DNA from 3 places in the Rhizobium sp. RHZ01 genome. Region 1 is predicted to be linked to each of the others. Evidence: riboswitches for the same ligand, from Rfam matches in the RefSeq annotation. Region 1 holds a riboswitch; each other region holds the start of a gene.
What was found. Region 1 has a riboswitch for cobalamin ahead of cobU (bifunctional adenosylcobinamide kinase/adenosylcobinamide-phosphate guanylyltransferase). Riboswitches for the same ligand answer to the same signal wherever they lie in the genome.
Positions count from the first base shown of each region.

Region 2: it holds a riboswitch for cobalamin, as region 1 does, so the genes downstream of both, IB248_RS22825 (CbtB domain-containing protein) here and cobU (bifunctional adenosylcobinamide kinase/adenosylcobinamide-phosphate guanylyltransferase) in region 1, are expected to answer to the same signal.
Region 3: it holds a riboswitch for cobalamin, as region 1 does, so the genes downstream of both, bluB (5,6-dimethylbenzimidazole synthase) here and cobU (bifunctional adenosylcobinamide kinase/adenosylcobinamide-phosphate guanylyltransferase) in region 1, are expected to answer to the same signal.

Region 1 is NZ_JACUZZ010000004.1:44,375-54,788, reverse strand. Features, by position in the region: gene IB248_RS06380 (nuclear transport factor 2 family protein) at 1-101, shown strand, start outside; gene IB248_RS06375 (helix-turn-helix transcriptional regulator) at 104-907, shown strand; gene IB248_RS06370 (EamA family transporter) at 904-1,329, opposite strand; gene cobO (cob(I)yrinic acid a,c-diamide adenosyltransferase) at 1,329-1,961, opposite strand; gene cobN (cobaltochelatase subunit CobN) at 1,963-5,730, opposite strand; gene cobW (cobalamin biosynthesis protein CobW) at 5,741-6,790, opposite strand; gene cobU (bifunctional adenosylcobinamide kinase/adenosylcobinamide-phosphate guanylyltransferase) at 6,796-7,320, opposite strand; cobalamin riboswitch at 7,449-7,846, opposite strand; gene IB248_RS06345 (chloride channel protein) at 8,094-9,884, shown strand; gene IB248_RS06340 (cobyric acid synthase) at 9,881-10,414, opposite strand, start outside.
Region 2 is NZ_JACUZZ010000025.1:17-10,430, forward strand. Features, by position in the region: partial or broken gene IB248_RS22810 (IS481 family transposase) at 1-108, shown strand, start outside; gene IB248_RS22815 (hypothetical protein) at 155-766, opposite strand; gene IB248_RS22820 (CbtA family protein) at 805-1,548, opposite strand; gene IB248_RS22825 (CbtB domain-containing protein) at 1,562-1,771, opposite strand; cobalamin riboswitch at 1,800-1,937, opposite strand; gene IB248_RS22830 (histidine phosphatase family protein) at 1,995-2,558, shown strand; gene IB248_RS22835 (EAL domain-containing protein) at 2,942-4,507, shown strand; partial or broken gene IB248_RS31880 (porin family protein) at 4,809-4,971, shown strand; gene IB248_RS22840 (hypothetical protein) at 4,932-5,279, opposite strand; partial or broken gene IB248_RS22845 (transglutaminase-like cysteine peptidase) at 5,227-5,812, shown strand; gene IB248_RS22850 (hypothetical protein) at 5,873-6,133, opposite strand; tRNA gene IB248_RS22855 (tRNA-Met) at 6,283-6,359, opposite strand; gene mnmA (tRNA 2-thiouridine(34) synthase MnmA) at 6,470-7,669, opposite strand; gene chrA (chromate efflux transporter) at 7,847-9,256, opposite strand; gene IB248_RS22870 (sulfurtransferase/chromate resistance protein) at 9,257-10,072, opposite strand; gene IB248_RS22875 (MFS transporter) at 10,374-10,414, shown strand, end outside.
Region 3 is NZ_JACUZZ010000004.1:161,652-172,065, forward strand. Features, by position in the region: gene IB248_RS06935 (DUF2059 domain-containing protein) at 1-384, shown strand, start outside; gene gor (glutathione-disulfide reductase) at 495-1,880, shown strand; gene IB248_RS06945 (3-deoxy-7-phosphoheptulonate synthase class II) at 2,201-3,574, shown strand; gene IB248_RS06950 (hypothetical protein) at 3,699-4,574, opposite strand; gene IB248_RS06955 (DUF1003 domain-containing protein) at 4,708-5,232, opposite strand; gene IB248_RS06960 (LTA synthase family protein) at 5,314-7,242, opposite strand; gene IB248_RS06965 (PD40 domain-containing protein) at 7,460-8,293, shown strand; cobalamin riboswitch at 8,320-8,502, shown strand; gene bluB (5,6-dimethylbenzimidazole synthase) at 8,542-9,231, shown strand; gene IB248_RS06975 (DUF2865 domain-containing protein) at 9,238-10,323, opposite strand.

The DNA of each region.
Region 1 (10,414 bases):
GCGGGGAACACCTCATCAAGGGCACCGATTTCGCGGTGCTCGAAGGTGGACGACTGAAATCCGTGCACGGCTTCATCGACCAACTCCCGGAAGCCGCATGATGATGACGCCCGCCCGCTCCCTTGGGGACTATCTGCGCGACTGGCGGCAGAAGCGCCGAATGAGCCAGCTCGCCCTTGCCTTGGAGGCCGAAATCTCGCAGAGACATCTGAGTTTCATCGAGAGCGGGCGGTCGATCCCAAGCCGCGACATGCTGCTGCATCTGGTCGAACGGCTCGGCGTGCCGCTCAGGGATCGCAATCCGCTGCTGCTGGCCGCAGGTTTTGCGCCGCTGTTTTCCGAGCGTTCGCTCGACGATCCGACCCTTCGACCGGCGCGGCAGGCAGTCGACATGATCCTCAAGGGACACGAGCCCTACCCCGCCCTTGCGATCGACCGGCACTGGACATTGATTGCCGCCAATGACGCGATCGCCCCGCTTCTTGAGGGCGTCAGGGATCGCGCTTTGCGGGAAGGGCCAATCAACGTTCTCCGCCTCAGCCTGCATCCCGATGGGTTGGCGCCGAAGATTGTCAATCTGCCGGAATGGCGCGCACATCTCCTCGAGCGGCTGCACCAACAGATTTCGGCCACGGGAGATCCGATTCTCGGCGAACTGCTGAAGGAATTGTCCGCCTACCCGCTAAGCGGTGGCCGGCCGGAGACGAGCAGGAAAGCCGACTATGCCGGCATCGCCGTGCCGCTCGAACTGGAAACGGAAGCAGGCCTGCTCTCTTTCCTTTCGACAACCACTGTTTTCGGCACGCCCGTGGACGTCACCCTTTCCGAACTTGCGATCGAATCCTTTTTCCCCGCGAACGAGGAAACGGCAAGACTTCTCGCAACAACGGCACAGGCGAGCGGCTAGAACAAGGCGAGCAAGAGCGCCCCGCCGGCAATCAGGCTTACGCCGAGCCAGTTCATGAGATTGAGCTTTTCACCGAGAAAGACGACGCCGAAAACCGCGACAAGAACGATGGAAAGCTTGTCGATCGGCGCGACGCGTGCGGCATCGCCGATCTTCAGTGCGCGGAAATAGGCAAGCCACGAGGCGCCCGTCGCGGCGCCTGAAAGGCAAAGGAAAAGCCAGGTCTTGCCTGAAATGCTGGAGAAGGGCTGCCATTGCCCGGTTGCCACAACAATGGCGCTGATGATGAAGATGATAACGACAGTGCGGATCAGCGTGGCGAGATCGGAATTGATGCCGACGACGCCGATCTTTGCAAAGATCGCCGTCAACGCAGCAAACGCCGCCGAAAGCACCGCCCAGAAAATCCAACTCTGTGTCATCAGAACTCCACGCCGGGCTGTCCCTTGATGCCGGAACGGAACGGATGCTTGATCAGCTCCATCTCGGTGACGAGATCGGCGATCTCGATCAGCTCATCCTTGGCGTTGCGCCCGGTCAGGACGACGTGGGTCATATACGGCTTCTCGTTCTTCAGGAACTCGACCACTTCGTTGATATCGAGGTAGTCGTAGCGCAACGCTATATTGATCTCGTCGAGGAGCACCATCGAATTCCGTTCGTCGCGGATCAGTTCTTTCGCCTTCTCCCAGGCTGTACCAGCCGCAGCCACATCGCGAGCGCGATCCTGCGTCTCCCAGGTGAAGCCCTCGCCCATGGTGTGGAACTGGCAGATGTCGGAGAAGTGCTTTTCGATCAGGTCGCGCTCGCCGGTCCACATCGCGCCCTTGATGAACTGAACGACGGCAGACGGCTTTCTGTGCGCGATATGCCGGAAAATCATCCCGAACGCGGAGGACGACTTGCCCTTGCCCTTGCCGGTATGGACGATGATGAGGCCCTTTTCGTCCGTCTTCGTCGCCATGATCTTGTCGCGGGCGGCCTTCTTCTTCGCCATCTTCTCGGCGTGGCGCGCGTCGTCGTGGCCAGCGGTTTCGGTATTTTCGGCGGTCATCTCAATTCTCCCCGGATGCAAGCTTGAATGTGTCTGAAAGGTCGAAGCGCGCGGAATTGCTGCGCGGCGTCCAGAGATGGCGATCGATGGCCTCGAGCAGCCGCTCCTTGATATCCTCGAAGGCGGCTGGGTTCTTCTCGATCATGAAATCGCGCACCTTCGGATCAACCACGAAGGCCTGGTAGACGGCTTCGAAATGATGATTGCCCACAGCGCCCGTCGTTGCCGCAAAGGCAAAGAGGTAGTCGACGGTCGCGGCGATCTCGAAAGCGCCCTTGTAGCCATGGCGCATGACGCCGTCGATCCACTTCGGATTGACGACACGGCCGCGCACGACACGCCCGATCTCCTCTTCCAAAGACCGGATCACCGGCTTCTCGGGCCTGGAGTGATCGTTATGGTAGATCGCTGGCCGATCACCCGCGAGCATTTCGGCCGCAGCCGCCATACCGCCCTCGAACTGGTAATAATCGTCGCTATCAAGAAGGTCGTGCTCGCGATTGTCCTGGTTCTGCACGACCGCCTGGATCGAGCGGAGGCGCTCTTCGAAGACACCACGCTCTGCCCGGCCCTCTTCGCCGGCGCCATAAGCGTAGCTTCCCCACACGAGATAGGCTTCAGCGAGATCGGCCCGGCGTTCCCATCCCTTCTCGTCGATCAATGCCTGCAAGCCGGCACCGTAGGCGCCTGGCTTCGAGCCGAAAACGCGATAGCCGGCCCGACGGCTTGCTTGGGCCGGGTCCAGTCCGGCCGCTTCAAGCCGTGCAGCCTCGCCGCGCATGCGCTGCGCAATCGGGTTGTCGGTAGCATCTTCTTCCAGCGCCCCGACGGCACGGATTGCCTTGTCGAACAGTGCAATCTGTTCCGGAAAGGCATCCCGGAAGAAGCCTGAGATACGCAGCGTCACATCGACACGCGGATGCCGTAGCAATGCGGGCGGGATGATTTCATAGCCGGTGACGCGCCGCGAGGTCATGTCCCACACCGGCTTCACGCCGATTAAGGCCAGAGCCTGGGCGATGTCATCGCCGCCCGTGCGCATGTTCGAGGTGCCCCAGGCGGTCAGGCCGAAGGAGACCGGCCATTCGCCGTGATCCTGCACGTAACGGCGGATCACGAGTTCAGCGGACTTCTTCCCGAGCTCGTAGGCCGCCGGCGTCGGCACGGCACGGCTGTCGACCGAGTAGAAATTCCGCCCTGTCGGCAGCACATCGGGACGTCCTCGCGTGGGCGCACCTGACGGACCGGGCGGCACGAAACGCCCATCGAGCCCGCGGAGCAGACCTTCGATCTCCGCCGTCCCACAGGCGAGAATGGCTGGCCTGAGGCGCATCTCGATCTCCGCAAGAACGGCGCGCGTCGCTGCCCAGTTCTCCGGGCAGGTGAACTCAGCTGCCACCAACTTTGCGGCAAGAAGTTCGATCCGCTCGACTGTATCGCCGTTCGTTCGCCAGACAGCGTCCGTGATGCCCACGAGAAAATCCGGATGCGGTCCAGCCCAGGCCTCGGCCATATCGCAATCGAGCGGGTCGAACGCCAAGTCGAGATCCGCGGCAATCGCACGCTGAAGGCTACGGTCACCTCCCTGTCCGAGCCCGCGCGGAACCCGGGCCAGCGCGACCGTCAGATCCGTCAGCAACCGTCCCTGCGGCGAGACGCCGAAAACATGCAGGCCGTCGCGGATCTGCATCTCCTTGAGATCGCAGAGATAGGCGTCGAGCTTCTTCAAAGCCTCCGTCTCGCTCTCACCCTTGTCAATGCCGGCATCGCGATCGAGGCCGATGTCGGCCACGAGATCGAGGATCTGCTTGCTGAGAAGCCGGATGCGGCGCGGATCACCGCCCGACGCCTCGTAGTATTCGTCGACCAGCGCTTCCAGATCCTTGAGCGGCCCGTAGCTCTCGGCACGCGTCAGCGGCGGCGTCAGATGATCGATGATCACGGCGCCGGCGCGACGCTTGGCTTGCGTCCCCTCGCCGGGATCGTTGACGATGAAGGGATAAAGATGCGGCATGGGGCCGAGGACAGCTTCGGGGTAGCATTCCACTGACAAAGCCAGCGCCTTGCCCGGCAGCCATTCCAGATTGCCGTGCTTGCCCATGTGAATAACGGCGTGGGCACCGAATTCGTGGCGAAGGAAAGCGTAAAAGGCAAGATAGCCATGCGGTGGCACGAGATCCGGGGAATGGTAGCTTTCCTTTGGATCGACGTTGTAGCCGCGCGCCGGCTGGATGCCGACCAGCAGCTCACCAAGACGCATGAACGGCAGCGCAAAAGCGCCCTCCACGACATAGGGATCGGCCTCGGGTGCGCCCCAACGCCCACAGATTTCATCCTGAATCTTTTTGGGAAGACTTCCGAAGAAAGCCTTGTATCGACTCACTGAAAGCGATTCGCGAACAAGCTTCCCATCCTGTCCTGAACTTGTCGGCCCTTCCATCAGGCGTCGTATCAGCGCATCGCCATCATCGGGAATATCCGCGACTGGATAGCCGGCGCCACCCATTGCCTTCAGCACCTCAACGGTGCCGGCGGGCGTGTCCAACCCGACGCCGTTACCGAGTCTGCCATCGCGGTTCGGATAGTTCGCCATGACAAGAGCGATGTGTCTCTTGCCGACGGGTGTCGTCCGCAGATTGGCCCAGTTGGCTGCAAGCCGCGCTGTATAGCGCATCCGCTCGATATCCGGCTCGCTGCCGACAATATTGGCCTCGACGCGCGCGTCGTAGCGCGATGCCGACTTGAATGAAACCGCTCGGGCAAGCACCCGTCCGTCAACCTCCGGCAGCGCAACATTCATTCCAAGGTCGCGTACGGAGAGCCCCTGCGAGGAAGCGGCCCACGCTTGGCGCGACGACGCCGAAAAGATCGCCTGAAGCACCACCGCGTCGTTCGCCTCGAGCACGGTCTGCTCGCGATCCGCACCAGGCGCAGACACGGCAAAGCCTGTCGTATTGATCACCACCTCGGGCTTGATGGCGTTAAAAACACTTTCGAGAATGCCCTTCGAGACAGGATCCTTGAGGCTGTAAGCAAACACCGGCAGCGGCCGGATGCCTTCAGCCAGCAGCGTATCGATCAAGGCTTCGACAGGCTTGGTCTCTCCGCTTTGCACGAGCGCGCGATAGAAGCTGACCGCGACCACAGGCGTTTGTGACACTCCCTGTACGAAGCGCACCCGTTCGTCGCACGCCGACCTCCACTCTTCGACGCCGACGACGCCCTTGCCCGGCCACCAGATCCCAGCCTTCATCAGCGGCGATGCCGCTTCCGGCTTTTCAGTTCCCGAGAGCATCGCACCGGCATAGTCCAGAAACGCCCGCGAATTGGCATCGCCGCCTTCGATGAGATAGGCCCAAAGGGCGTTCAGGTCTTCAAGCGGTACATTCGAAAATGGTGTCAACCCCGCATCGGACTTCGAATCTCCGGGCAGCACGGCGATGAACGCGCCAGATCGAGCTGCCGCCGTATGGAGCGCCTCCAGCGCATAGTGGAAGTAGCTGGCGCCACCCAGCGCCCTCACGACGATTAGCTTGGAGTGGCGGGCCGTCCGCTCGATATAGGCATCGACCGACATTGGATGCTTCAGGCTCATCAGGCTTGCCAGCCGCAGCGAGAAGCCGGCCGACGGTTCGTCATAAGCGGCGGCTATCGCGGCAAGCTCGGTATCGGCAGCCGACAGGAACAGGACATCGCCGGGCGATTGACCGAGATCGATCGCCTCCTCGGCGTCACTGATTGTTCCCTGCTGTGCCAGAAGCAGATGCATCGGTCTTGCCTTATGCCAGCGCTTCGATCGCCTTGCGCACCGCCGCTTCGTCCATCTCGTGCAAGCCGATGACGACAAGACGGGTGCCGCGTGCTTCGCCCGGCGCCCAGGCGCGATCGAAATAGTGGTCGATCCGGCTGCCGACCGCCTGCAACTGCAGGCGCATCGGCTTGCCGGGAACATCGATGAAGCCCTTGAGCCGCAGCACGTCATGTTCCCCGATGATGCCCCTCAGCGCATCCACGAAGGCTGCCGGATCGGCAACAGGACCAAGCTCGACCACGAAGCTGTCGAACTCGTCATGATCGTGCGGCACGCCGTCCTCGTGTTCGAGTTCATGGTGGGACTTGCGATTGACCACATCGTCTTCCGTACCGACGCCGAGCCCGAGCAGCACGCTTGCCGGAACCTCGCCATTGCGCGCCTCGATCATGACAGGCTTGCGAGCGATACGGGAAGCAACCTCATCGCGCACGCGACCAAGGCCGGCGGTGTCGAGAAGGTCGGTCTTGTTGAGTACGATCAGATCGGCGCAGGTCAGCTGGTCCTCGAAAAGCTCCTCGATCGGGCTCTCATGGTCGAGCGACTCGTCTTCGACCCGACGAGCCTCGACGGCATCGTGATCGTCCGCGAAGCGGCCCGCGGCAACGGCGGCGCTGTCGACAACGGTAACGACGCCATCGACGGTGACCTGCGTGCGGATATCAGGCCAGTTGAACGCCGCAACGAGCGGCTGCGGCAGCGCGAGACCGGATGTTTCAATAACGATATGGTCGGGGCGCTGTTCGCGCTCCAGAAGCTTGGTCATCGTCGGAATGAAGTCGTCGGCAACCGTGCAGCAGATGCAGCCATTGGTGAGCTCGATGATGTCATCCTCGGTGCAGTTCTCCGCGCCGCAGCCCTTGAGCACGTCGCCGTCGACGCCGAGATCGCCGAATTCGTTGATGATAAGCGCGATCTTCTTACCGTTGGCATTGGAGAGCAGATTGCGGATCATCGTCGTCTTGCCGGCGCCGAGGAAACCCGTGATCACGGTCGCCGGAATTTTCTGCTGGTTCATGAAATTCAACCCTTCATCTTCAACGGCAGTCCAGCCGCGATAAAATACACATCCACGGCCTCGGCCGCGATCATTTGATGCAGACGGCCGGCATGGTCCCGAAACTCCCGCGCCATGCGGTTTTCCGGCACGATACCGAGACCGACCTCATTGGAAACGATGACGAGACGGGCTCGTGCCGTCGGCAGATACGCCACAAGCGAGGCAAATTCCGCCCCTATGTCGCGGTCTTCCATCATCAGATTGGTGATCCAAAGCGTCAGGCAATCCACCAAAACTGCCCGCTTCTCGCCATCGATCGCCCGCAGGCAGCCGACAAGATCCAGCGGCTCTTCATGGGTATGCCAGAGATCGCCGCGATCGGCTTTGTGCTTGTCGATCCGGGCGCGCATCTCGTTGTCCCAAGCCCGACCGGTCGCCACGTAATGGTGCTCCAGGCCGCTCGAGACGACCAGTTGCTCGGCAAAACGCGATTTGCCCGAGCGCGCGCCGCCCAGGATGAAAGTCGCGCCTGATGATATCGGGCTCATGGAAAACGCTGACCGATCTTCGGAAGCCTTCCGCGAGAGACCGGAACGACTGCGGAGCGCAGCCGGCAAATCTGTCTTTCAGCCATGACAACCTCCGTGCTGGCAGCGGGCATCACCCAGGAATGGGCTTTTCGCCCGGCACAGTTGGCAGGTCTCCTGGCTCGCGGGTCTTGGCCGCGATCGGGGCAAACCGGAAACCGGTCGCCCCAGATCGTGCCAGCGGATCTTCCTCGCCTTCCCGGCTGCATTTCATGAAAAGGCGGACGATTCGTAGACGTAAGAGGCGTCCTGCCCCGGTTGATCATGATGCACTGCCAGTGACTTTTCCGTCGCCACTTTCGCACAGCCCGCCTGCACCCTTGCAGGCTGTCAGCCACGCGAAACCAACGCCGGACAGAAAACCCTGACCGCTCTACAGTCGCGGGGTCGGCTCTGATGACGGTGCCCGAATTGGGTCCACCGCTTCACATTCCCTTTTCATCCGCACCGATTCAACCGGTCCGGAACCATCCGTTATGGCGTCATCGTTAGGCAAGGCCACTCCTGAAGTCAATCAAAAGCCGTCGCTCCTAAGATTGCCGTCATCGCCGCGAAACGCTGTCAAGTCGACCTACTCTACAAGATTTATCGTCTTTTATCAGTGGCTTACGTCATAAATAATTATTGTCCGCGCCGGTCTTTTGCCGCAATTGCATCGCAAGCGGGTCGCGCCACTGATTTGCCCCTCCCTTCCTCGCACTTGAACGCGCCTGCGCCCGCCTAGTTTTCCTGCCATGCTCCTCAAAATCGATATTCGCCGCTTCGGTCCGTTTCATACCCTTCTCGATATCGGGCGGATGCGCGCCCTGCTGCGCCGCAGCGAGATGGGGATGGTCATCGCCGGCGCGATCGTCGGTGTCATATCGGGTTTGGCGGTGACCGGTATGGGTCTCATTTCCCGCGAAATGCACAGCCTGATCTTCGGAATCAGCGACGTCGAGAGACTGAGTTCGTCGCAGATCGACAACAAGCTGCTGTTGCTGACGGCGCCGGTCTGCGGCGGCATTCTCCTGGGTCTGTTGCTGTTCGTGCTTGCCAAGACCCGCAAGAAGCCGATGGTGGATCCGATCGAGGCGAACGCACTGCATGGCGGTCGGCTATCTCTCACCGATAGCATTCTGGTCGCAGTCCAAAATCTTATTTCTAATGGTTTCGGGGCCTCCGTCGGCCTGGAAGCCGGTTACACGCAGCTGGCGGCCGGACTGGCCTCGAAGCTCGGGCTGAAGCTGCAGCTTCGCCGCTCGGACCTGCGCGTTCTCGTTGGGTGCGGCGCAGCGGGTGCGATTGCCGCTGCCTTCAATGCCCCGCTGACCGGCGCATTCTACGCCTTCGAGCTCATCATCGGCTCGTACACCATCGTCTCGCTAACGCCGGTTGTGGTTTCTGCGCTGGTTTCGACGCTGGTGGCTCGGCTGCTCGGTGGCAGCGATTTCCTGATCGACGTTGGCGAATTCGGTACGGTCATGCCGGCTGATTACGTCCCGGCTCTCCTGCTCGGCGCATTCTGTGCGGGTGTCGGTATCATGATCATGCAGGGCGTTGCCTGGATCGAGGAATTGGCTCGCCGGAGTTCGATCGCGACGCCGCTGCGCCCTGCCCTTGGCGGCATCGTCGTTGGCCTCCTCGCGCTGATCACACCGCAGGTGCTGTCGGCAGGACATGGCGCGCTCCACCTCAACCTCGGGCGCGACGTCGCGATTCCGGTGCTCGTGGGCCTGTTCCTCCTGAAAGCCTTCGCCTCCGCGATCTCGATCGGTTCGGGCTTCAGAGGCGGTCTGTTCTTCGCGTCGCTGTTCATGGGCGCGCTGGTAGGCAAGTTCTTCGCCTATTCCGCCCCCTACTTCGCTCACGCTACGCTGACACCGGTCATCTACGCGGTCGTCGGCATGAGTTCGCTTGCGGTCGCCGTCATCGGCGGGCCGCTGACGATGACGTTCCTTGCTCTCGAAATTACCGGCGACTTTCCGATCACGGCGCTTGTGCTGGCGGCGGTCATCACCTCCTCGCTCGTCGTCCGCAGCACCTTCGGCTACTCCTTCGCAACATGGCGCTTCCACCTGCGCGGCGAGAGCATTCGCAGCGCGCACGATGTCGGCTGGATCCGCAACCTAACGGTTGACCGGCTGATGCGCGCCGATGTGAAGACCGCCAATGCCGCTCTCTCGATCGATGAGTTCAAGGAACGCTTCCCCATCGGCTCGGCGCAGCGGGTCGTCCTGGTCGATGGTACCGGCAAGTACAGCGGCCTCGTGCTCGTTCCGGAGATTTACGCGAACCTGACCGATACCGACGAAACCGGCAAGGATCTCAGCGAATTCATCCGCTACAAGAACGATTTCCTGCAGCCGCAGATGAACGCCAAGCAGGCAGCCGCCATCTTCGACAAGACCGAAAGCGAAGCGCTCGCCGTCGTCAACAATCTGATTGAGCGCAAGGTTGTCGGCCAGTTGAGCGAGGCGCATACGCTGCGCCGTTACAGCGAAGAACTCGATCGCCGCCGCCGCGAAATATCCGGCGAGATCTAGCCGAGAAGTTCGTCCAGCCAGCGCCGGTCAAGACAGGCTTCCAGTTCGGCCGCAACGTCGTCCAGGGCTTTCTCGACGCCGGCACGATAGTCATTCGTGTCGCCCGAAAGGCCAAAGCTGCGCAGCAAGCGAGAACGGTAGATGTCGCTGGCGAACAGCCCATGCAGATAGGTTCCCGCAATCCGGCCGTCTGCCGATACCGCGCCATCCGGCCTACCATCGACGATCGCGAACGGCCGGCCGCAGTCTTCGCCGGAGGTGATACCGAGATGGATCTGGTAGCCGGAAAGCGGGGACCCGTCCTCCACTGCTGTCGCAACACTGTTGCGGACGGTCTTTTCAGGCGCCATCTCCGTCTCGACGTCAAGCAGCCCGAGGCCCGCCATATCCACCGCATGTCCCTCGATGCCCAGGGGATCATGGACCTTGCGCCCGAGCATCTGATAGCCGCCGCAAATCCCGATCACCCGACCACCCCGCTTCACATGGGCCAGTATGTCGGCATCCCAACCCTGCGCACGCATATCAGC
Region 2 (10,414 bases), on a different contig from region 1:
GCGCTCCGATGGCGAACGCCCTATCAAGCAATCTGCAACGCCTGGACAAGGGACCCGTCAATCTTCAAAATCAATCCGCACCATCTCATTCCGGGACCACACACCTAGAGCCATTCAGGGTTAAATTAAGGACGGTCTGCCGGAGCAGGTTTCGTCAGGGCGCGATCCACCGAAGCAGCCGCCGTCCACAATATGCCGCAGCCAGCAACACCGCCGCGAAGCCGGTAACCGTCACCATGCTGCCGGGATGCAAGGGAACATTCCTCCACACCGGGCGAACGACATCCGCAGTGTTGAACGCCTCACCGCTGAACTCGCAGGTGATCAGCGCCAGACCGCGCAACACCATGCCGGCGTCGATCGCAGAGACGATGGCCTCCGCCTCGTCCGCCTCCGCGCCCATGTTGCGCATCGACAGGAGCACGGCCTTCGTTGCCGCGAGGTAGGCGTGCGAGCATTCATTGAATGGACTGGCCTCGTCGGTCACCCCGCCCGGCATCTTGCCCCAGAGACAATAGGCATGCTGGATCTGCGCATAGTTCAGCACGCGTCGGAACGGCTCGTTCGTGTCCGTGGCACGCGCCGCGAGATCAATGATCCGATCGCGATACTCCGCCATCATGACCATTTCGCCATGTGAGATCTCGGCGATCGCGATGCCGCTTTGGGAACCGCTGCTGCTCCGCTGGTGCGCGTCGGCCGCGACGGACCAAAGCTGCAGGACAGCAATCATGGCTACAAGAAAAATGGGACGCCGACTGGTCATCTCTGAGGACAGGCTCCGGACTCCGGAGCCTTCTCCGATCAATGGAAGACCGACGCGCGAGCGCTGAGCCTGGGTGCGGCACCGAGCTTGCGCTCGGCCAGAGCACCAAAGGCCAGGCCAAGAACGCCCCATAGGATGGCGTGCATCCCGATCGTGGTCGTACGGAAACGCCAGAGAACCATAGCCGAATAGTTCTCCGGAACCTCGTTGATCGGCGGCAGCAGATACTGCACGAGGCCGATGAAACCGACATAGGCCAGACCTGCCGCGATTGCCGCATTCCACATACCGAACCGCGGCGTGAGGCGGCGTGCAAGCGCAATTGCCGCTACAAGCGCAGCGATCGAAACGACGATCATCAGGAAAAACAGCTCGGTCCTGACGCCAATGGTGTCGGGATTGCCGACTGCCGGCGGATTGGCCGGATATTTTATGTTGGGTACGATCACGATAGCGACAAACGCCGCAACGGCGATGACGGCACAGGTCCCGCGGGCGCTCAGATTGCTGAACCGCCCCTGGATAAAGGCGAATACGAGGGCAAACAGGCCGCCGACAGCAATGCTGTAGGCCATTACACCGGTCAAGAGGCCAAGGCCCGCCTGCGTGGCGCGGCTGACGATTTCAGGCTCAGCAGTTTCACCCGCCGCCTGGGCGGCCGCCTCCTCGAACGCGATCGCCTGGTCGACAAGCGGCTCGCCGAAAATATGCGCAAAGGCGAAAACGAGGACGCCAGCGACCACCCCCGCGAGCATGCCGCGAAGCAAAAGATTTCCAACCATGTCCGGAACTCCCTTAGTGGCAGGGAAAGCCGAGGAGATGCCGGCCGTCATGCACGAACTCGTGCACGTACATACCGTTGAAAAGCGCCATCGCGCCCTCTTCGGTACCGACGAAATAGATGGCGATGAGCATCAGTAGACCGCCGAAGATGGCCCAAGGCAAAAGCTCGCCAACCGGAATCGGAGCCGGTGCGGCGACGGGCGCAAAAGTAGTGTCAGACATGTATTCCTCCTGGAATGACGCGTTCAGTCGAGAATCGTTGCGTGGCAGGGTCTGACTTCCAGTCCGAGGTATCCTCATCCTGATCACAGTGGCGCGACCGCACCGGAATTTCACCGGTTTCCAAACCCACAACATCACCGTTATATCTGCCGCTTCGAACCTGTCAACGAAACTTCATGCAGCGGCGGGCCACGCTCCCCGATATCCGGAGACAACGAACGTGATGACGCGCCTTACCTGGATCTGCCACGGCCCGACGGCCGCCAACCGCGAGGCGCGCTTCCCGCAGGACGAACCGCTGAATGAAAAGGCAATCATTGCCACACGGGCAATCACCCCACGCCTGCGGCACGCCGACAGCGTCTTCGCCAGCCCGACGCTGCGCGCGCGGCAGACGGCCGGCGCGCTTGGCTTGCAGCCGGAAGTTTCCGAGGCGCTCGCCGATTGCGATTTTGGCCGCTGGGCGGGCCGTTCGATCGCCGAGATCCAGCAAGCGGAACCCGAGAACCTTGCCGCCTGGATGGCGCAACCGGAGGAAGCACCGCATGGTGGCGAGGCGATCGCTGCCGTGTGCATGCGTGTAAACGGCTGGATGCGCGAGCACTTGCAGTCCGGCGGTAACATCATCGCCATTACCCATGCGGCGGTCATCCGAGCAGCCATCATCGGCACGCTGAATGCCCCCCTGTCATCATTCTGGATTACCGATATCGAACCGCTCGCCGTCGCTCACATGACCAGCAACGGAAGCCGCTGGTCCCTGCGCTTCGAAGGACAAACCACCTAATTTTCAGGGCGATAATTTAGTCCAGCCTTACGCAAGCAATCGATGCGATAGTTTTTCGACCCGACACCGTCGGGCTGTCAATCCTTGCCCCAAGGAGGACTTTGCATGCCCTATGATTGGAGCGGCGCGCGGATGCGACGCACGCGCCTGCTACGTATGACTGGCGCCGGGATGCTTCTCCTGCTCGTCGTCAGCGTCACCCTTCTAACCAGACTTTGAGAACAACAGGCGAGCGACAAGCGCTCGCCTCGTTTTTCACCGCGGCTTTCGAGCCAGTTCACACGCCGTGATAGCGATTCGATAACAAGAAATCGCCCTTTGATTTCAACAAACGCTTCAGACTTCCATGATACATCAGCGCCCGGGTGGAGATGGAGTAAAGCATGCCGGTATTCTTCCAGAGCAGGGCCGGGAGGCAATGCTTGTTGGTCATGGCGTTGGGGGTAACGCTATGGCTCGTCGGTGCAATCCTGGAACTGGATAACTGTGTGGTCGCCTTCGTCGGCGCCTACGAAAGCTATGGTGCAGACAAGCTCGTCCTCGCCCTTGGCATCGGCGGGGCGATGAGCTTCGTCTATTCGATCCTGCGCATTGTCGATTTGCGCAAGGAGATGGAGCTGCGGGCCACCGCTCAGGCCAAGGCCGACTGGACAGCAACCCACGACCACCTCACCAAACTTCCCAACCGCTATGCGTTCGAACGGAAAGTCCTGCCGCAAAGGACGAAGACCGACGTCGAAGGTGACGAGTGGGAGCAGAACGTGACAATCTTCTCGATAGACCTCGATGGCTTCAAGAAGGTCAATGACCTTGTCGGCCACAATGGCGGCGACGCCCTTCTGATCGAGGTGGCAAAACGGATCTGCGCAATCGGAAACGCGGACTGCGTCTATCGCTTCGGCGGCGACGAGTTCGTCGTCGTTGCGCTTGGCCTCTCCTCCCGCCATGAAGAACGCTTCGCGCGTTTGCTCATTCAAGCCGTAACACGGCCCATTCACATCAACGGGTTCGCGGTCGAAGTCGGCGCCAGCGTCGGCCACGATCGCTGGGAGCAGGGTCAAGAGCCGCTCGAGGACGCGGCCCACCGAGCCGACCTCGCCATGTACGAGGCGAAGTCACGCGGCCCCAACCACCACATGGTGTTCGAAGCCTCGATGCAGGACAAGGTGGCAAAGCGCGCGACGCTGGAATCCAAGCTGCGCGTCGCAATTCAGCAAAAGGCCATCCGCCCCTTCTATCAACCGTTGATCGATCTCAAGAGAGGCACGGTCTGCGGCTTCGAAGCGCTCGCTCGCTGGACGGACGAAGAAGGCGTCGCCATTCCGCCGCCGGAGTTCATCGGCATTGCCGAAGAGACCGGACTGATCACCGAGCTTTTCGAAGACCTTCTGGCGCAGGCCTGCGGAGACGCCCTGGCCTGGGACGACCACGTTACCCTCTCCTTCAATGTCTCTCCGGTGCAAATGGAGGACAAGCTGCTGGCCTCGCGCATCTTCAAGGTGTTGTCGGCAAATGGTCTTCCGCCAAGTCGTCTGGAGATCGAGATCACCGAAAATGCCCTGATCCAGGATCCGGCGGTTGCCGCAATCATCCTGGATGAACTCCACGATGCAGGCGTTCAGATCGCGCTTGACGATTTCGGCACCGGCTACTCCAGCCTCGCCCAGCTCGCCCGCTATCGCTTCGACAAGATCAAGATCGACAAGAGCTTCATCGCAACGTACCGCGATGATGAGCGTCAGGAAAAAATCATCCGCGCCATGCTTGGGCTCGGGCGCAGCCTCAACATACAGACCACCGCCGAGGGCATCGAAGAGCATCGCCAACTCGGCCACCTGCTTCAACTCGGCTGCGATGTCGGACAGGGCTATCTCTTCGGCAAGGCGATGCCCGCCGAAGAAACGCGCTCGTTCGCCCTTGACCGTCACGAGACATTGGCCAACGGATAAGCGCTCCGCACTCCTCTCCAGTAGTCCTCTACATCAGAACTTCGTAATGGACCCGTTCAGACAGGGCCACGTTCGCTCACGCAGCATGGACCGCGATCACCGATCGGACCTAGCCCGATCGGTGCGCAAAGTGAGTGGACCCTTGTCATAGGAGAGGGATTTATCGCGCATTTTCGTATCGCTGCCGCCTCGGCGGCCTTCATTGGTCTTGCAGGGGTGGCGTCGCCCCCCGATCTTATGAGGGGGCGGCCGCGGTTGTACCAGCAGCCCCAGTTTTCACCTGGAACGGCTTCGATGCCAGTTCTCAGGGTGGACCGCCGGAGCCGGTCTCGACTACGCCTTCACGTACAACATCTTCGGGCGTGGAATGTCGTTACAACGACTACGGCAGCAAAGTCCTTTTGGGCATAGACACCGTTTTCAATCAGAAGGTTGTTACCGTCGGCGTTGGCTTCAGATTTTGAGACTGCTCAACGATGAAATGACCAAGCCCGGACATACGCCCGGGCTTTGCTTCTCTGAACTGAGGCTGGTCGCCGTGTAAGATAAGCCTTAGTGGTGGTTTCCACACCCTGGTTTCCACCACCCTGGTTGCCGCCACCCTGGTGGCCACCACCCTGGTTGCCACCGCCTTGGTTGCCACCACCTTCGTTACCGCCACCCTGGTTACCGCCGCCTTCGTTACCGCCACCTTGGTTGCGCAGCACTCAGCCGATAGGATGTTTTCGACGCGGACCTTGGCAGCTTTCGCAGCGTTCACGCTTGTTTTCACAGCGTTTTCTGGTGAGAGCTATGCAGGATCCGCCCTGCGCGCATCAGGCGCCATTGGAGCGCCGATAGGCTTCCCCTCGGCTTGCACGCGCTATACTTGGCTTTGCCATGGCAACGGCGGCCACGAGATGACCGACGAGAAGGCTATGCCTTTGCTTCAAAAGGTGAACAGGCAGGTCAACGCTGGCGACGGACGCACAGACATCGGGGAAATCCGAATACTGGTCGCTTCCCATCAACAACAAAGGCGACTGCGAAGACTATGCCCTACTGAAGCTGAAAACCTTGCTGGGCGCCGGCTTTGCGTCGAACAAACTGGCGCTTTCGGTTGTCATCGATCGCCGCGGCAACAACCATGTCGTCCTGCTGGCCCGACTGAGATCCGGCGATTATGTTCTCGACAATCTTGCAGGCAAAGTAAAACCCTAGGCAAGCACGGGATATACTTTTCTGGCAAGCCAGAACTTCAACGACAGAAGCGCCTGGCAAGTAACGCTGGCCGGCCCGAGAGCGGACCAATATTCCGGAACGTAGAGCGCTGCGAGCAATTCTCCGCTTGCCGGCCGGCCGCGAGCCTTCGCGACGTTGCAAGGGCTAGTGGACGGACGGGTCCTCTTCCTCCAGAAATGTTCGGATCCCCTCGCGTGCGATCGTCGCCAGGAACTCGTCAAAGGCCTCGCGATCGGTCGCGAAGGGCTCTTCCCATTCGATGAGATCCTCGTGCTGGGTCACCACTTCCATTTTCCAGTCGCCATTCGTACCCGCCGGACGGAAGATGTCGACGAGCACGGTCACGCCATCATCGGTAAACTCACCGGCAAGCTCGGAATGTTCCAGTTTCGGCTTCTTCGCCATTCTCAAATCCGATCCGTGATTTTCGCCGAGCAGTCTAAGCGACAATGATGACAACAGCGCAGACCCATGGTGCACAGGGGTAAGCAACGGAGAAAGGCCCGCAGCCAAGGTTTATGGGAAAGTCCACAGAAGAAAATGCGTCATTTGACTGGTAGCGGAGGAGGGATTTGAACCCCCGACACAAGGATTATGATTCCTCTGCTCTGACCTACTGAGCTACTCCGCCACTGGTCAACGGTGCCGTTCGCGATGCGCTCGGCCCGTGGGATGAGCGGCTTATAAGGTGCGCTTCGGCTTTGTGTCAAGCGCATGATCGAGAAAATACCACAGGCTTTTTCAGGCCGCGACCGGGCTGGCCAACAGCGCCTTCAGCGAAGCTTCCGCCGCCGGTTCGCGCTCGGAGCGTTCGATGAAACCACCGCCATACACGCGGGCGTCGTCGCCGGGTGCCGAATAGAGCGCACAGGCCTGGCCCGGCGCAACGCCAGCCTCGCCAACCGCGAGGTCGACATAGATGCCGGTCGCATCGGCATGCAAGACGGCAGGCGTCGGCGCGCGCGTCGAGCGAACCTTGGCAAAGCACACGAAGCCCTCGCCCGAAGCCGCCTCGACAAGCGGCTCGTCACCCAGCCAGTTGACATCCCGCAAATAGACGCGGTGCGTCTCCAGCGCCTCCTTCGGCCCGACAATCACCCGGCGCGAGCGGGCATCGAGATAGACGACATAGAGCGGCTCGCCGGTGGCGACGCCGATGCCGCGGCGCTGGCCGATCGTGTAGTGCAGGATGCCTTCATGCTGGCCCAGCACGCGGCCGTCGAGATGGACGATCTCGCCTGCGAGTGCCGCATTCGGCTTCAGCTTGTTGATGATGTCGGAATATTTGCCCTGCGGCACGAAACAGATGTCCTGGCTGTCGGCCTTCTTGGCGACGACAAGCCCCATCTCTTCGGCAAGCTTGCGGGTTTCTGCCTTGGGCAGACCGCCGAGCGGAAAGCGCAGGTAATCGATCTGTTCCTGCGTCGTCGCGAAGAGGAAGTAGCTTTGGTCGCGATCGGCATCAGCAGGGCGATAAAGGGCGCGGCGACCGGGATTGCCGGGGGCCGGATTGGCGCGGGAGCGAATGTAGTGGCCAGTCGCCAGCGCGTCGGCGCCAAGCTCCTTGGCCGTTGCCAGGAGATCCGCGAACTTGACCGTCTGGTTGCACGAGACGCAGGGGATCGGCGTCTCGCCGGCCACATAGCTTTCCATGAAGGGGTTGATCACCGTATCCCGGAAGCGCTTTTCGTAATCCAGGACATAGTGAGGAATACCGAGCGTTTCGCAAACGCGACGCGCATCGTCGATATCCTGGCCGGCGCAGCAGGAACCGGCACGGTGAACGGCCGCGCCGTGGTCGTAAAGCTGCAGCGTAATGCCGAGCACGTCATAGCCCTGGCGCTTGAGAATGCCTGCCACCACGGAGCTATCAACGCCGCCGGACATGGCGACGACAACGCGGGTATCTTCCGGCCTCTTGTCAAAATCCAGTGTATTCACGGGTGGCTGCCAATTCTAAGCTTGTTGCGGTCCGCCCATCTGAGCCGGCGGATTTCCTGCGTCCGAGCGGGATCGGCCGCCGGACTTTCGTGGCGAGGATATAGAAAGGATTGGGGTCCGGCGCAAGAGGAAGCAAGTTTCATCACTCGCGCCGCCCTGGTTCGCAGCGCGGCTCGATCAGGACGACGCGATCAGCCTCCACGCCATTCCGGCAGCAGCACATCCAAGCAGTGTGGGGATCACCGACATCCTGAACCGGAAGATCGCAACCGCTGCGGCAAGGCTGAGAGCCAGCGACGGCAGGGCGAGCGACGACCAGACCGGCAGTTCGACCCATAGTGGACCGAACTGATGGACGCGAGCCTCGACAAATAGAAAGTGCAGACCGAACCAGATGGCGAGGTTCAGTATCACACCCACCACGGCAGCGGTGATCGCCGACATTGCACTTGCGAGCGCCGCATTTCCCCTGAGCTTTTCAATGAAAGGCGCACCGAGAAAAATCCAGAGGAAGCACGGCACGAACGTGACCCAGGTCGTCAGCATCGCCGCCAGCGTGGCTGCGGTCATCGGATCGAGGCCAGCCGGGTCGCGATAGGCGCCCATGAACCCGACGAACTGTAGAACCATGATCAGCGGCCCCGGCGTCGTCTCGGCCATGCCGAGTCCATCTAGCATCTCCGTCGGCCGCAGCCAGCCATAGTGCTGCACCGCCTCCTGCGCGACATAGGCGAGGACGGCGTATGCGCCGCCAAAAGTCACCACGGCCATTTTGCTAAAGAAGATGCCGATCTGCGTGAACACATCATCTCCGCCACGGAAGACGTAGAGCAGCAGAAGCGGCCCGAGCCAGAGTGCCAGCAACACAGCCGAGATCTTAAGCGACCACACCAGGTTTGGCCGCGCATGAACCGGCGTTTCCTCACCAAGCGCGGAGTCGGCATCGGCAAGGATGTGACCCGCCGCAGTTTTGTGGCCATTACCCACCTGGAAGAGCCTTGAACTGGATTTGGAACCGAGGAAGCCTGTTATCGCCGCCGCCAGAATGATGAGCGGGAATGGGACGTGGAGCACAAATATCGCGAAGAATGCCACTAGCGCGATAACGACCATCGCGGGATTTTTGAGCGCCCTGCCCCCGATCCGAATGACCGCTTGCACGACGACCGCAAGCACGGCGGCCTTGAGGCCGAAGAACATGCCTTCGACGGCCTCGACGTTGCCAAATATCACGTAGACGTAGCTTAAGGCCAGGATGGAGAGGAAGCCGGGCAAGACGAAAAGGATGCCGGCCACAAGGCCTCCTGCCGTCCTGTGCATGAGCCAGCCGATATAGATGGCGAGCTGTTGCGCCTCTGGCCCGGGTAACAGCATGCAGTAGTTGAGGGCGTGCAGAAAACGGTGTTCGCCGATCCACTTCTTTTCGTCGACGACGATCCTGTGCATGACGGCGATCTGCCCGGCCGGGCCGCCGAAACTCAACGCCGCCACGCGCAACCAGACGCGAAAGGCCTCGCCGAAGGAGACACCGTGACCCGTCCCGCCCGTCGTGTCGTCGGCGGGCCTGTTCGTGGCAAGATTGGTCATCTAACTTCCCTTCTTCGCCGAGGGCCAGTTGTGCGTTTCGTCGGTCGCGTCGCGGCACCATCGGTAGAAGGCATCGTAAAGGGTCATGCCGGCCTGCAATTGCTCGAGGTCATCGGCAAACATCCGCGAGAGCCCGAGCGAAGCCGCCAGCAATCCCGCTGCTTCGGGTGCGAGATCGAGCCTTGCGGTGTCGGCAGCCCGGACGATCGTCGCAAGCCTGAGGAGCGGCTGGGATTGAAGGGTGAACTCCTCCAGCATGATATCGAAGGAGCAACGCTCGCCACGATGGCTCCAGAAGACATCCTCGATGTCGAACGGTGTTGCGCCGAACCGGTCGGCGACCATCAGCACTTCAGCGGTGGGAACGAACAGGAAGACAGCCGATGGATCGACGAAGCGGCGGATCAACCAGGGGCAGGCGATACGGTCGATCTTCGGGCGCGCGCGCGTGACCCAAACCGTCCGCCCCTTCGCGTCCCGCGGCGGCAGCTTATCGTCCGGCACGGCGAGACCGCCTGCCTTGATCCATGCCTCGAACCCGCCTTCCAGTGTTTCGGCCTGCGTACCCATGACGCGAAGATGTGCGGCAACGCCGTGGCTAAGCTTGGCGCCGTGGTGGCAGACAATGACGGCCGGACCGTGGATTTCGGCACCCCACTCCTCCACATCCTTGAATGGCTTGCGGATCGATCCGGGAATGAGACGAGAATCTGCGGAAAAGTCCTCGTCATTGCGCACATCGATCAAGACAGGCGCACCCGGCGTGCCGATGAGGCGGTTCAGTTTGTCGGCTGAGATTTCGGTGAATGACGGCATCGCGCGTCCTCCGTTTTAGCGGCTTCGTTGGACGCGACTCTTCGGCTGGCGCCTCGTGGGGTGATCGCGACCCCATGGACCATATGATCCACGCGTGAATCGGCTATGTCAACATTTTCCGCCTGCTTGCGCTGCCGGCAAACAATTGAGATGTAACGATTGATCCCGCAGCGGCTAGACTGAAGTGTCCGAGCGCACGAGGAGGACGATATCACGCTAGGCTTCGGACGCTTTTTCAGGTCGCCGTCAGATTTCAAAAGCAGAAGACCCTGGCGGGTTCGTTTGTGAAAGGTAGTTCGATATGGTCGACGTTGCCGGCTCGCGACCCGCAGCCCTGCGGGC
Region 3 (10,414 bases), 120 kb from region 1:
GACTCGCCGAACTACCAGGATGCGATCACCGCTGAGGTCGACAAGCAGGCACTGGCCCTTGCACCGCGTCGCGCCGATCTCGAGAAGGAAGCCGCGCTGACCTATGCCAAGGCATTCTCCGTCGAGGAACTCAACGCGATCGCCGAGTTCTACAACTCGCCGGTTGGCAAGAAGCTGCTCAAGGATGGCCCGATCGCTTCGCGCGAAACCGTCAAGGCCGCCGACATTTGGGCGCAGGGCATCTCGCGCGATCTGCAGAAACAGACGAGCGCTGAACTCGTGAAGGTCATCAAGGCCCCGCCACCGGCTGCCGATCCGGCGAACCCGGCTGCGACGGCCGCGCCGAAGCCAGCTGCACCGGCTGCTGCAAAGCCGAAGCCGTAAGAAGGCGCGAATAACAGATCAAAAGCCCGGCACCGTCCGGGCTTTTGTTTTTGCGGCCGCCGATACTATATCACTTTCACCTCACCAGCCGATTCCATCCGGAGTTTCTCATGACGTCCTACGATTACGATCTCTTTGTCATTGGCGGTGGCTCAGGCGGTGTGCGAAGCGCCCGCGTTGCAGCCTCGCTCGGTAAGAAGGTCGCGATCGCAGAGGAGTACCGCTACGGCGGAACATGCGTGATCCGCGGCTGCGTGCCTAAGAAGCTCTTTGTCTATGCGGCTCAGTTCCATGAACATTTCGAGGATGCCGCTGGCTTCGGCTGGACGGTCGGCGAGAGCTCGTTTGACTGGAAGAAGCTGATTGCCGCGAAGGACAACGAGATCGCGCGACTGGAAGGGCTCTACAAGAAGGGACTGGCCGGCGCCAACGCCGAAATCCTGGAAACACGTGCCGAATTGGTCGACGCGCATACGGTCCGGTTGGTCAATACCGGCAAGACGGTGACCGCGAAGACCATCGTGATCGCGACCGGTGGCCGCCCGAACCCGCACGCGGCTTTGCCTGGGAACGAACTCTGCATTTCCTCCAACGAGGCCTTCCATCTGGAGGAGCTGCCGAAGGCGATTGTGATTGCGGGTGGCGGTTATATCGCGGTGGAGTTTGCCAATATCTTTCACGGCCTCGGCGTCGAGACGACGCTGATCTATCGCGGCGCCGAGATTCTGTCGCGCTTCGATCAGGACCTCCGCCAGGGACTGCACGAGGCGATGACCGCCAAGGGCATCCGCATCCTCTGCCATGATATGCTGCAGAAGGTATCGAAAGAGGACGGTCGTCTTTCCGTCGAGACGCTGAAGAACGGCACGCTGGTTGCCGATGTCGTGATGCTGGCGCTCGGGCGCATTCCGAATACGGAAGGCCTAGGCCTGGAAGCCGCCGGTGTGAAGACTGACGAGCGCGGAGCGGTGGTGGTCGACGACTATTCTCGCACCAACGTCCCGAACATCTATGCGCTCGGCGATGTCACCGACAGGATACAGTTGACGCCGGTGGCGATCCACGAGGCAATGTGCTTCATCGAGACGGAGTACAAGGACAATCCGACCAAGCCCGATCACGAGACGATCGCAACGGCGGTCTTCTCGCAGCCCGAGATCGGTACCGTAGGGCTGACCGAGGAGGAAGCGGGCAAGCGCTACAAGGAGCTCGAGGTCTACCGTGCGCAGTTTCGTCCACTGAAGGCGACGCTGTCGGGGCGTGGCGAGAAGATGATCATGAAGCTGATTGTGGTCGCTGCCAGCCAAAAGGTTGTGGGCGCGCATATCCTCGGCCACGACGCCGGTGAGATGGCCCAGATCCTTGGAATTACGCTGAAGGCGGGCTGCACGAAGGACGATTTCGACCGGACGATGGCCGTGCATCCGACGGCCGCGGAAGAGCTCGTCACAATGTATGCCCCGAGCTATCGCATTCGGGACGGTGTTCATGTCTGACGCCAGCAGCTGGTGATGTGGGGCGTGCGGATCACGTTGAGGAAGAGCGCCTGTATGACGCCTCATTAGAATTGCCGGCGTTTTTCCGGGACAAGCTTAAATTGGATACAAACCGTCTTGGTATAGTGATCGTTGATCGTACGTTTTCTGTTTGAAAATACGTCATCGAATTCCTTTATATCGCGCGTGGTCGCCGATTTAATCCTCAGTGTCGAAGAGCGGAACGCCGCTATGCAAGATGGCACTAAAGGGTTATAAGCCGCCCAACATTTTTAGGACGGAACATCCGGACTGACCGGATGGTGGAGCAGGTGAGTAAGATGGCAGAGAATTGGACACCGAGTAGTTGGCGGCAAAAACCGATCCAGCAGGTTCCGGACTATCCGGACCAGGCCGCATTGGCAGCAACGGAAGCCCAGCTCGCATCCTATCCGCCTCTTGTCTTTGCGGGTGAAGCACGCCGGCTGAAGAAGCATCTCGCCAACGTTGCAGAAGGCAACGGTTTCCTGCTGCAGGGTGGCGATTGCGCCGAGAGTTTTGCCGAGCATGGCGCCGACAACATCCGCGACTTCTTCCGTGCGTTCCTGCAGATGGCCGTCGTCCTGACCTTCGGGGCACAGCTGCCGGTGGTCAAGGTCGGCCGCATCGCCGGGCAGTTCGCCAAGCCGCGCTCTTCTGGCATCGAGACGCAGGATGGCGTGTCGCTTCCGAGCTACCGTGGCGACATCATCAACGGCATCGAGTTCACGGAAGAATCACGTATTCCGAACCCGGAGCGCCAGGCTATGGCCTATCGCCAGTCGGCCGCTACGCTGAACCTGCTGCGCGCCTTCGCAATGGGTGGCTACGCGAACCTCGAGAACGTCCATCAGTGGATGCTTGGCTTCGTCAAGGATAGCCCGCAGGGTGAGCGCTACCGCAAGCTTGCCGGCCGCATCAGCGAAACCATGGACTTCATGAAGGCGATCGGCATCAGCGCGGAAAACAATCCGAGCCTGCGCGAGACGGACTTCTTCACCAGCCACGAAGCGTTGCTGCTTGGCTATGAAGAGGCGCTGACGCGTGTCGACTCGACGTCTGGCGACTGGTACGCTACTTCGGGCCACATGATCTGGATCGGCGACCGCACGCGCCAGGCAGACCATGCCCATGTCGAATACTGCCGCGGCATCAAGAATCCGATCGGCTTGAAGTGCGGTCCGTCTCTGCAGGCGGACGATCTTCTGAACCTGATCGACATTCTCAATCCGGAAAACGAAGCGGGCCGGCTGACGCTGATCTGCCGCTTCGGCCACGACAAGGTTGCCGAGCATCTGCCGCGTCTCATCCGCGCGGTCGAGCGCGAGGGGCGCAAGGTCGTCTGGTCGTGCGATCCGATGCATGGCAACACGATCACGCTGAACAACTACAAGACGCGTCCGTTCGAGCGGATCCTGTCGGAAGTCGAAAGCTTCTTCCAGATCCATCGTGCAGAAGGTTCGCATCCGGGCGGCATCCACATCGAGATGACCGGCAAGGATGTGACGGAATGCACCGGCGGCGCCCGCGCCGTCACGGCCGAGGATCTGCACGATCGCTACCACACGCATTGCGACCCGCGTCTCAATGCTGACCAGGCGCTCGAACTGGCCTTCCTGCTGGCCGAGCGCATGAAGGGCGGGCGCGACGAAAAGCGCATGGCCGTCAACGGTTGATCGAAAATAGAAGTAAAAGCCCGCCTGATGCCGGGCTTTTTTGTTTTATACGATGGTGGCGGGTGGCGCGCTCTGACTAGCGTATCGGACGTCGCTCCGTATGAGTTCGCATCGGCGGAATGCTCTAGCGGATTTGGCCGGCCGCCCAGTGGATAGCGCTGTCCAATTCGGCAAACTTTGCGGATTGCCAGTGGAAATAGTCCTCGATGAATGTCTTGGAAAGCCATAGCGTGCCACGGTTGCGCGGGTTTTCCCAGCCGAGCATGCCGTCCGTTTCTGCTTTCTTGAACATCCGTTTCAAGTTGGTGAGGGAGATGCCGAAGTCGCTCGCGATTTCGCTGATCGTCACGCCTTTCAGCAGAGTGCGATCATGCTCCCGCGCGTCGTCCGGCAGGCGGCTGATCAGATCGTGCAGCACGAGGCCGCCGACATCCGACCAGAGGAAATGCCCGATGCTGCTCCGGGGTTCCTTCCAGACCGAATCCTGGATAAGGGCACGCGCAGCTCGCGGCTGTGCGAGAAGGAAGAGCCGCGGGGTGTCAGCGGTCAGGCTTGCGCGATTGCCGCCGTCGAGTTGGTCGAGGCAGGCCATATGGCCCTGGAACCAGGAGGCCATGGCCTCCTCGCTCGCCTCGGTCGTCTCGAGGCGACGCAGGCGCCGGTCGGGCGTTTCATCGGCAGCATCCCGCAGGAACTTATAGGCAATCAGTTCTGCAAGGAACGACGCAGCCGTATTCTTACTGGCGAGATCGAACTCTTTGGCCACCTGCATCATGCGGCCGGCCGTGAGCCCCGAACGTGGGTTGCCTCGATCTCGTCCGGCATGCATGGCAAACAGCGTTTGCGTCATTAGCCACTTTTGGTGCGAGGCGGCGAGGCGGGCAAGGCGAGGAGCGCGCTTGTGAATGCCGATAAGGTGGAGTGCGATCTGGCGTTCGATCGACAGAAACAGAGGGTGATGAAGGATTTCGTCGCGTGTATGCAGTCGGCCAGTGAGCATCGTATCGTATTGTCGGATCGGATTGGTTCCCGTTGCTCCTCCAACATTTGCGTCGATGTTTCAATGCGGCACTTGGTTAGCGGATCGTTAATCGATTGGTATAGTTAAATTCAAGCGATCCCGGATCCTTCGATCAACTGGGCAGACGCTGGTTCAAACGCTCGATGTCTTCGCGCAATGCTGCAATTTCGGTGAGCACGCGCATGTCAATCTTCTGATGCAGGGATAGAACTTCCAGTTCTGCTTTGAGATTGACCTCATAGTCTTTTGCCGCCTCGAAACGATCGCGCTCCGCCTGGCGGTTTTGCGACATCATGATGATCGGAGCCTGGATCGCCGCCAGCATCGAAAGCACGAGATTGAGGAAAATGAACGGATAGGGATCGAAGGCGCGCGTCAGCAATACAATGGTGTTTACAACGCACCAGCAGACCAGGAAGAGCAGGAAAGCAATAATAAAGCTCCACGAGCCGCCAACACGCGCAATCGTATCTGCCAAGCGCTGGCCGGAGGAAGATTCGGCTTGAAGAGCGGCATTGATATCGGTCGAGATTATCTTCCGCTCGTGCGCCTTCGCGAGAACGCGCCTTTCGATCTCGCCGAGTTCGTCGGCCGGCTTGTCGAAGTGATGGTGGATGAGGTCCGATAGGTTATGCATGGCCGACTCCGAATGCTAGATCGCTCGGGCGCCAGTATTCCGTAATGTTTTCAAATTGCAATGCGGGCTTGTGCCGCTTTTCTATGTGCCTTGCGCATAGAGCCAGGCATGCTGCGGGAAGAACCGCTCGAGCGTCTGAGCCTTGCCGAACATGATGTCATGCTGGAGGTATCGATAGTCCCGGACGAGGGGATCGAGGTTCTTCGGCTTCAGGACCCAATCGGGAGATGCCGTGTTGTCGCGGGCAATGAGCTGATATCGGTCGATGACGCTGTACTTCTTCTGCACGCGGCCGAGGAAGCCCGTGTAGTAGGGATGCTCGAAGCCGGCGAACTTCAGGAGGTGGTACGAAAGCAGTGAGGGGCTGATGGTGCCGACATCCTTCTTGCTGCCCTTCTTGTTCGACCAGATGACGAGCGGGGTCTCGTGTTCCTGCTTCATGACGCTCACTGATGCCTTGCGGGTGGCAACCTGGTCCGGCATGTAGCCGGTCGCCATGTAGACATTGCCGAGCGGGGGCAGGTGGTCGCCCCACAGCACGATGATCGTTTCGCGGTCGCGCTTTTCTGCCCAATCCATCAGCATCTTGAGGCTGTCGTCGGCTTCCTTGACACCCTGCGTATAGGTGCCAAGGGTGGCGCGGTCGGCATCGTTCAGGTTGCCCTTGATGTCGATAGTGTTGTGGGCGTAACGGTTCGGTTCGTAGGGGCCATGTCCCTGCAAGGTGACGCCAAAGAAGAAGAACGGGCGATCCATGCCGTCAGCCTCGTTCATGATCTCCTTCATAAGCGACTCGTCCGAAGCGAAGATGCCTCGCTTTTCCATGGGAGGCAGGGTTTCTTCGGAGCGGAACTGCTCGAAGCCGAAGTCCTTGTAAACCTCGTTGCGATTCCAGAACCAGCCGCTGAACGGATGAAGCGACCGCGCCGCGTAACCTTCGCCACGGAAGAACGTGGCGAGCGAGGGAACATCACGACGGATGTATTGCTGGTAGGGAATGCTGCCGTATGGCAGGAAGGCGTTGGAGAAACCTGTCAGCGCCTCGAATTCGACATTGGCGGTCATGCCGCCAAACTCCGGCGAGAAGACATAGCCGGACTGCTCTGCACGGATCGTCGGCATAGGATCTGGCGACAGGCTCAGCGTCTTCAGGCGGGTCGGATCCCAGAATGACTCGCTCATCAGCATGATCACGTCGGGCTTTTCGCGTGGCCCGCTGAGGTAGCCGTAGTTGCGGCCGGGGATGGCGTCGAGCGCCTCTGTACCGAAGCCGACAGGCGCTGCCACGTCTGCCATCGGAATGTTGAAGATGAAGGCGAGGATGAAGCCGTTGCTGCGGTAGTTTTCCTTCTGGTCCCACATCATCGGAACCACCTGCAGGCGGTCACGGATGAAGGAATATTGGGAATAGTCCATCAAGGACCCGAAAGCCGCGATAACGGGCAGGCCGACGCAAAGCCGGCGGACGCGAGAGGCCCTTGGGAGCTTTGGGAAGTTGCGCCAGGCGAAGCGCCAGAGGAAGACAATCGCGGTAACGGACAAGACGATGCCGACAAGCATCGCAACGGCCGTCCAGGGGCGGTCGCGCACCATCACAGGGAGCAGTTCCATGATCTGCCGCCCGAAAAGGACGTCCGATGGATAAAGCGGGTCCGAAAGGTAGTGCTGCTTCTGGTTGGATACGATGGCGGGGACGATCACAAGCGGAAGAACGATCAGCGCCGAAATGAACCGCCGGCCCAGGACTGCATCGAGCGACAGCATCAGGACAGTCAACATCACAACCGTCGTCATCCCCGGACGCACAGGCGATGTCAGGAATTCGCGGACGTCGGCCAACCCATCGCGGGCAATGATCTCGACAGTGGCGGTGGCAAGGAGCGCAAGCAGGGCACAAAAAGCAACGCTGAGTGCGGTGCGTAGGGCGGGCGACCGAGCGCTTCCCCCGAAATCGGTGGAAAGCGACGCAAAACGCGCTGCCGCTGCAGACCTCATTACCAACGCGATCAACTGGAAAACTCCGACGTCATAAAAGCTTCGTCGAACTGTCACATCTTTGTCATGAATGCTAGATGAACCGTTAGGTTTCCTGCATTTGTGATCGGTGGATAAAACGCCCATCACGCAGGAACTACCTCCAGAGCAGATTCTCGGTCAGGCGCATTTGCTTGTGCTGAGTGGCGAGCCGTCGTAGGTCTGGCGGATTCGATGCTTAGGAGGATTCAGATTGCGCAGTTCCGTTGAGATCTACAGCATCAGGACAGGCGAGGCGCGCGTCGTCTGGCAAACCACGCAACTCGTTGAGGCGCCGAACTTTTCGTCGGATGGGACCTATCTTCTGTTGAACGGCGACGGACTCCTCTACCGTCTCGCACTTGATGGTTCGAGCAAGGTCGGCAAGGTCGATACCGGCTTTGCGACGACCTGCAACAACGACCACGGCATTTCGCCCGATGGCCGCCAGATCGTCATCTCCGACAAAACCGAGTTCGGGAAGTCGACGATTTATGTGCTGCCGGCCGAAGGTGGTACGCCGCGGCTGGTGACGCAAAATCGGCCATCCTATTGGCACGGCTGGTCGCCCGACGGGAAGCAACTCGCCTATTGTGGCATCCGCAACGATTTGTTCGATATCTACACGATCTCCGTTGACGGCGGCGAAGAAAAGCGGCTGACCCACGGCGAGGGACGCAATGACGGGCCGGACTATTCCGCCGACGGTCAATGGATCTACTTCAATTCTAGCCGCACCGGCCTCATGCAAATCTGGCGAATCCATCCCGATGGGACCGGTCTTGAGCAGGTCACCAGTGACAACTATGGGAACTGGTTTGCCCATCCGTCGCCCAACAACGACAAGGTTCTGATCCTTTCTTACGATCCTGATGTGTTCGACCATCCACGCGATCTCGATGTTCGCCTGCGGCTGATGGACATGGACGGCGGAAACCTGACGATGCTCTTCGATCTCTTCGGCGGGCAGGGAACGATCAACGTGCCCAACTGGTCGCCGTCAGGTGATGAGTTCGCCTATGTGCGCTACTTTCCCGTCTCGGATTAAGGGATTGCGTCGGCCAGGGTTTATGGGCATAGACGCGTCCGTCGGGTGCCCGCCGCGGGCGGGAGAATCGGGAATTCGGTGAAAGACCGAAACGTGCCCAACGCTGTAAGGCTGACGGCTGCCGCAAAGAGCCACTGGTCCAGTACCGGGAAGGCGCGGCAGTCGGATGACGCCAAGTCAGAAGACCGGCCCGACACCATAGACTGACCCGCGTGGACGGCGGGCGGTTGTGTTGTTGGGGATTGACGATGCGACCAGACCATTCAGGCTCCCTGTCGGGAGCCGCAGCCTTTTCGACCGAGGAACGCGACGCCGTCTACAGGGCGATTTCGACGCGACGCGACGTGCGTTCCGAGTTTCTCCCGGATGCCATACCGGACGACGTCGTCAAAAGGCTTCTGACGGCCGCGCATCACGCGCCGTCCGTTGGGTTCATGCAGCCCTGGAATTTTATCCTGGTGCGCGATGACAAGGTGAAGGAGGCCGCGTGGCAGGCCTTCAATCGCGCCAACCGCGAGGCCGGCGAGATGTTTGAAGGCGGGCGGCAACAGCTCTATCGCTCGCTGAAGCTTGAGGGCATCCGAACCGCACCGCTCAGCATCTGCGTGACCTGCGATCCGGACCGCTGCGGCGATGTCGTTCTTGGCAGGACGCACAATCGGCGGATGGATTCCTACTCCACGGTCTGTGCCGTGCAGAATCTGTGGCTCGCCGCCCGCGCCGAAGGCGTGGGGGTCGGCTGGGTGAGTATCTTTCACGAGTCCGATATCAAGGACATCCTCGGTGTTCCTGATCGGGTCGAGATCGTTGCCTGGCTCTGCGTCGGCTATGTCGACCGGCTCTATGACCAGCCGGAACTCGCCGTCAAAGGATGGCGCCAGCGATTGCTGCTGGATGAACTGGTGTTTACGGATCGCTGGGACAATCCAGCGGACTGAGGGCGGCTATTGCTGCTGCGGCTGAGGGCCCGGCTTTGCCGGATGCTTGAGGTCGATTGTGCCTTGGTCGCCGGCCAAGAACTGCGGACCGATCTGGCGCACCTTGTTGGTCGCCGGATCATATGGCCTGTCCGGCACCTGAGGCTGCGGTGCAGCCGGGGCGGCGACCTTTCTCGCTGGCTCGGGCTTCTTGGTTTCGATCGTGGTGATCGATCCTTGTTGCGGCGGTTCGCTGATCGATTGGCTTTTTCGCATCCGCTCATAGTAGGCGTTGAGGTCGCAGCTGCAGGATGATTTTTCGCCGGGTTTGCGGTTCTTGTAGGCGAAAGCGTTCGGCATTGCGCTGTAAGGAGCGCCCGTCGCCGCCGATATCATCTGTGAAGTCTCAGTGCTGGAGACGTCATGATAAAAGAGCTCGGTGTCGATGCCGGGACACATCTTCGAGCAGGTGTCGGCATCGCGGGCGAAGTCCTGCGAGGTTGCATTCGAGCTTAACGGAAAAAAGCCACCGTCGCAGGTGCGCACACAGACGGTATTGAGATGAGAGGGCGTCGACATGCCGGGGAGACCGTATCGGCGCTGGCCGGGATCGCCACCCGGCGGTACGAAGGTGTCGTTTCGCAGCGCCTGATCTTCAATGCTTGGAGGCGGTGCATATCCATCGCCGCTGTCGGCGGGCCACTGTTCCTCGTTGCAGCCATTGTCATCGAGCGCCGCAAGAAGCTCGTTTCGCGTGCGGACATCCTCGCTTTGGCCACGCAGCTCGTCGCGCCGCTGCTGCAGATAACGGATGTTGTCGACCATTTTGCTCTCCGCGCGCTCAAGCTCCCCGCAATAGCCGTCATCGTCGCCGATCACGACCATGCTGCCGCTTGTGCAGCCGTTCTGACGGAGATCGCTACGGACTTTGCGAAGCTCAAGGTTCTGTTCGGCGATGGCGCTGGCGAATTTGCGCACCTCGGGTGTGCTGCCGATGATTTGCGGCAGATCCGCAAGGCGGGCACGCAGGTCTCCGCAGATCGCCGGCACCTGGGCATGGGCCGGGCCGATCAACACAAGTGCGGCTGCGAATGACAGAATCCAGCGGTTCAAGGCATCGTCCCATCGGTGAGCAGGTCGTAAGGCGCGGCGTCCCGCCGCGCCTCCATTGCTAGCCCGTTTGTCTTAACAGGCTGCAGTCGGA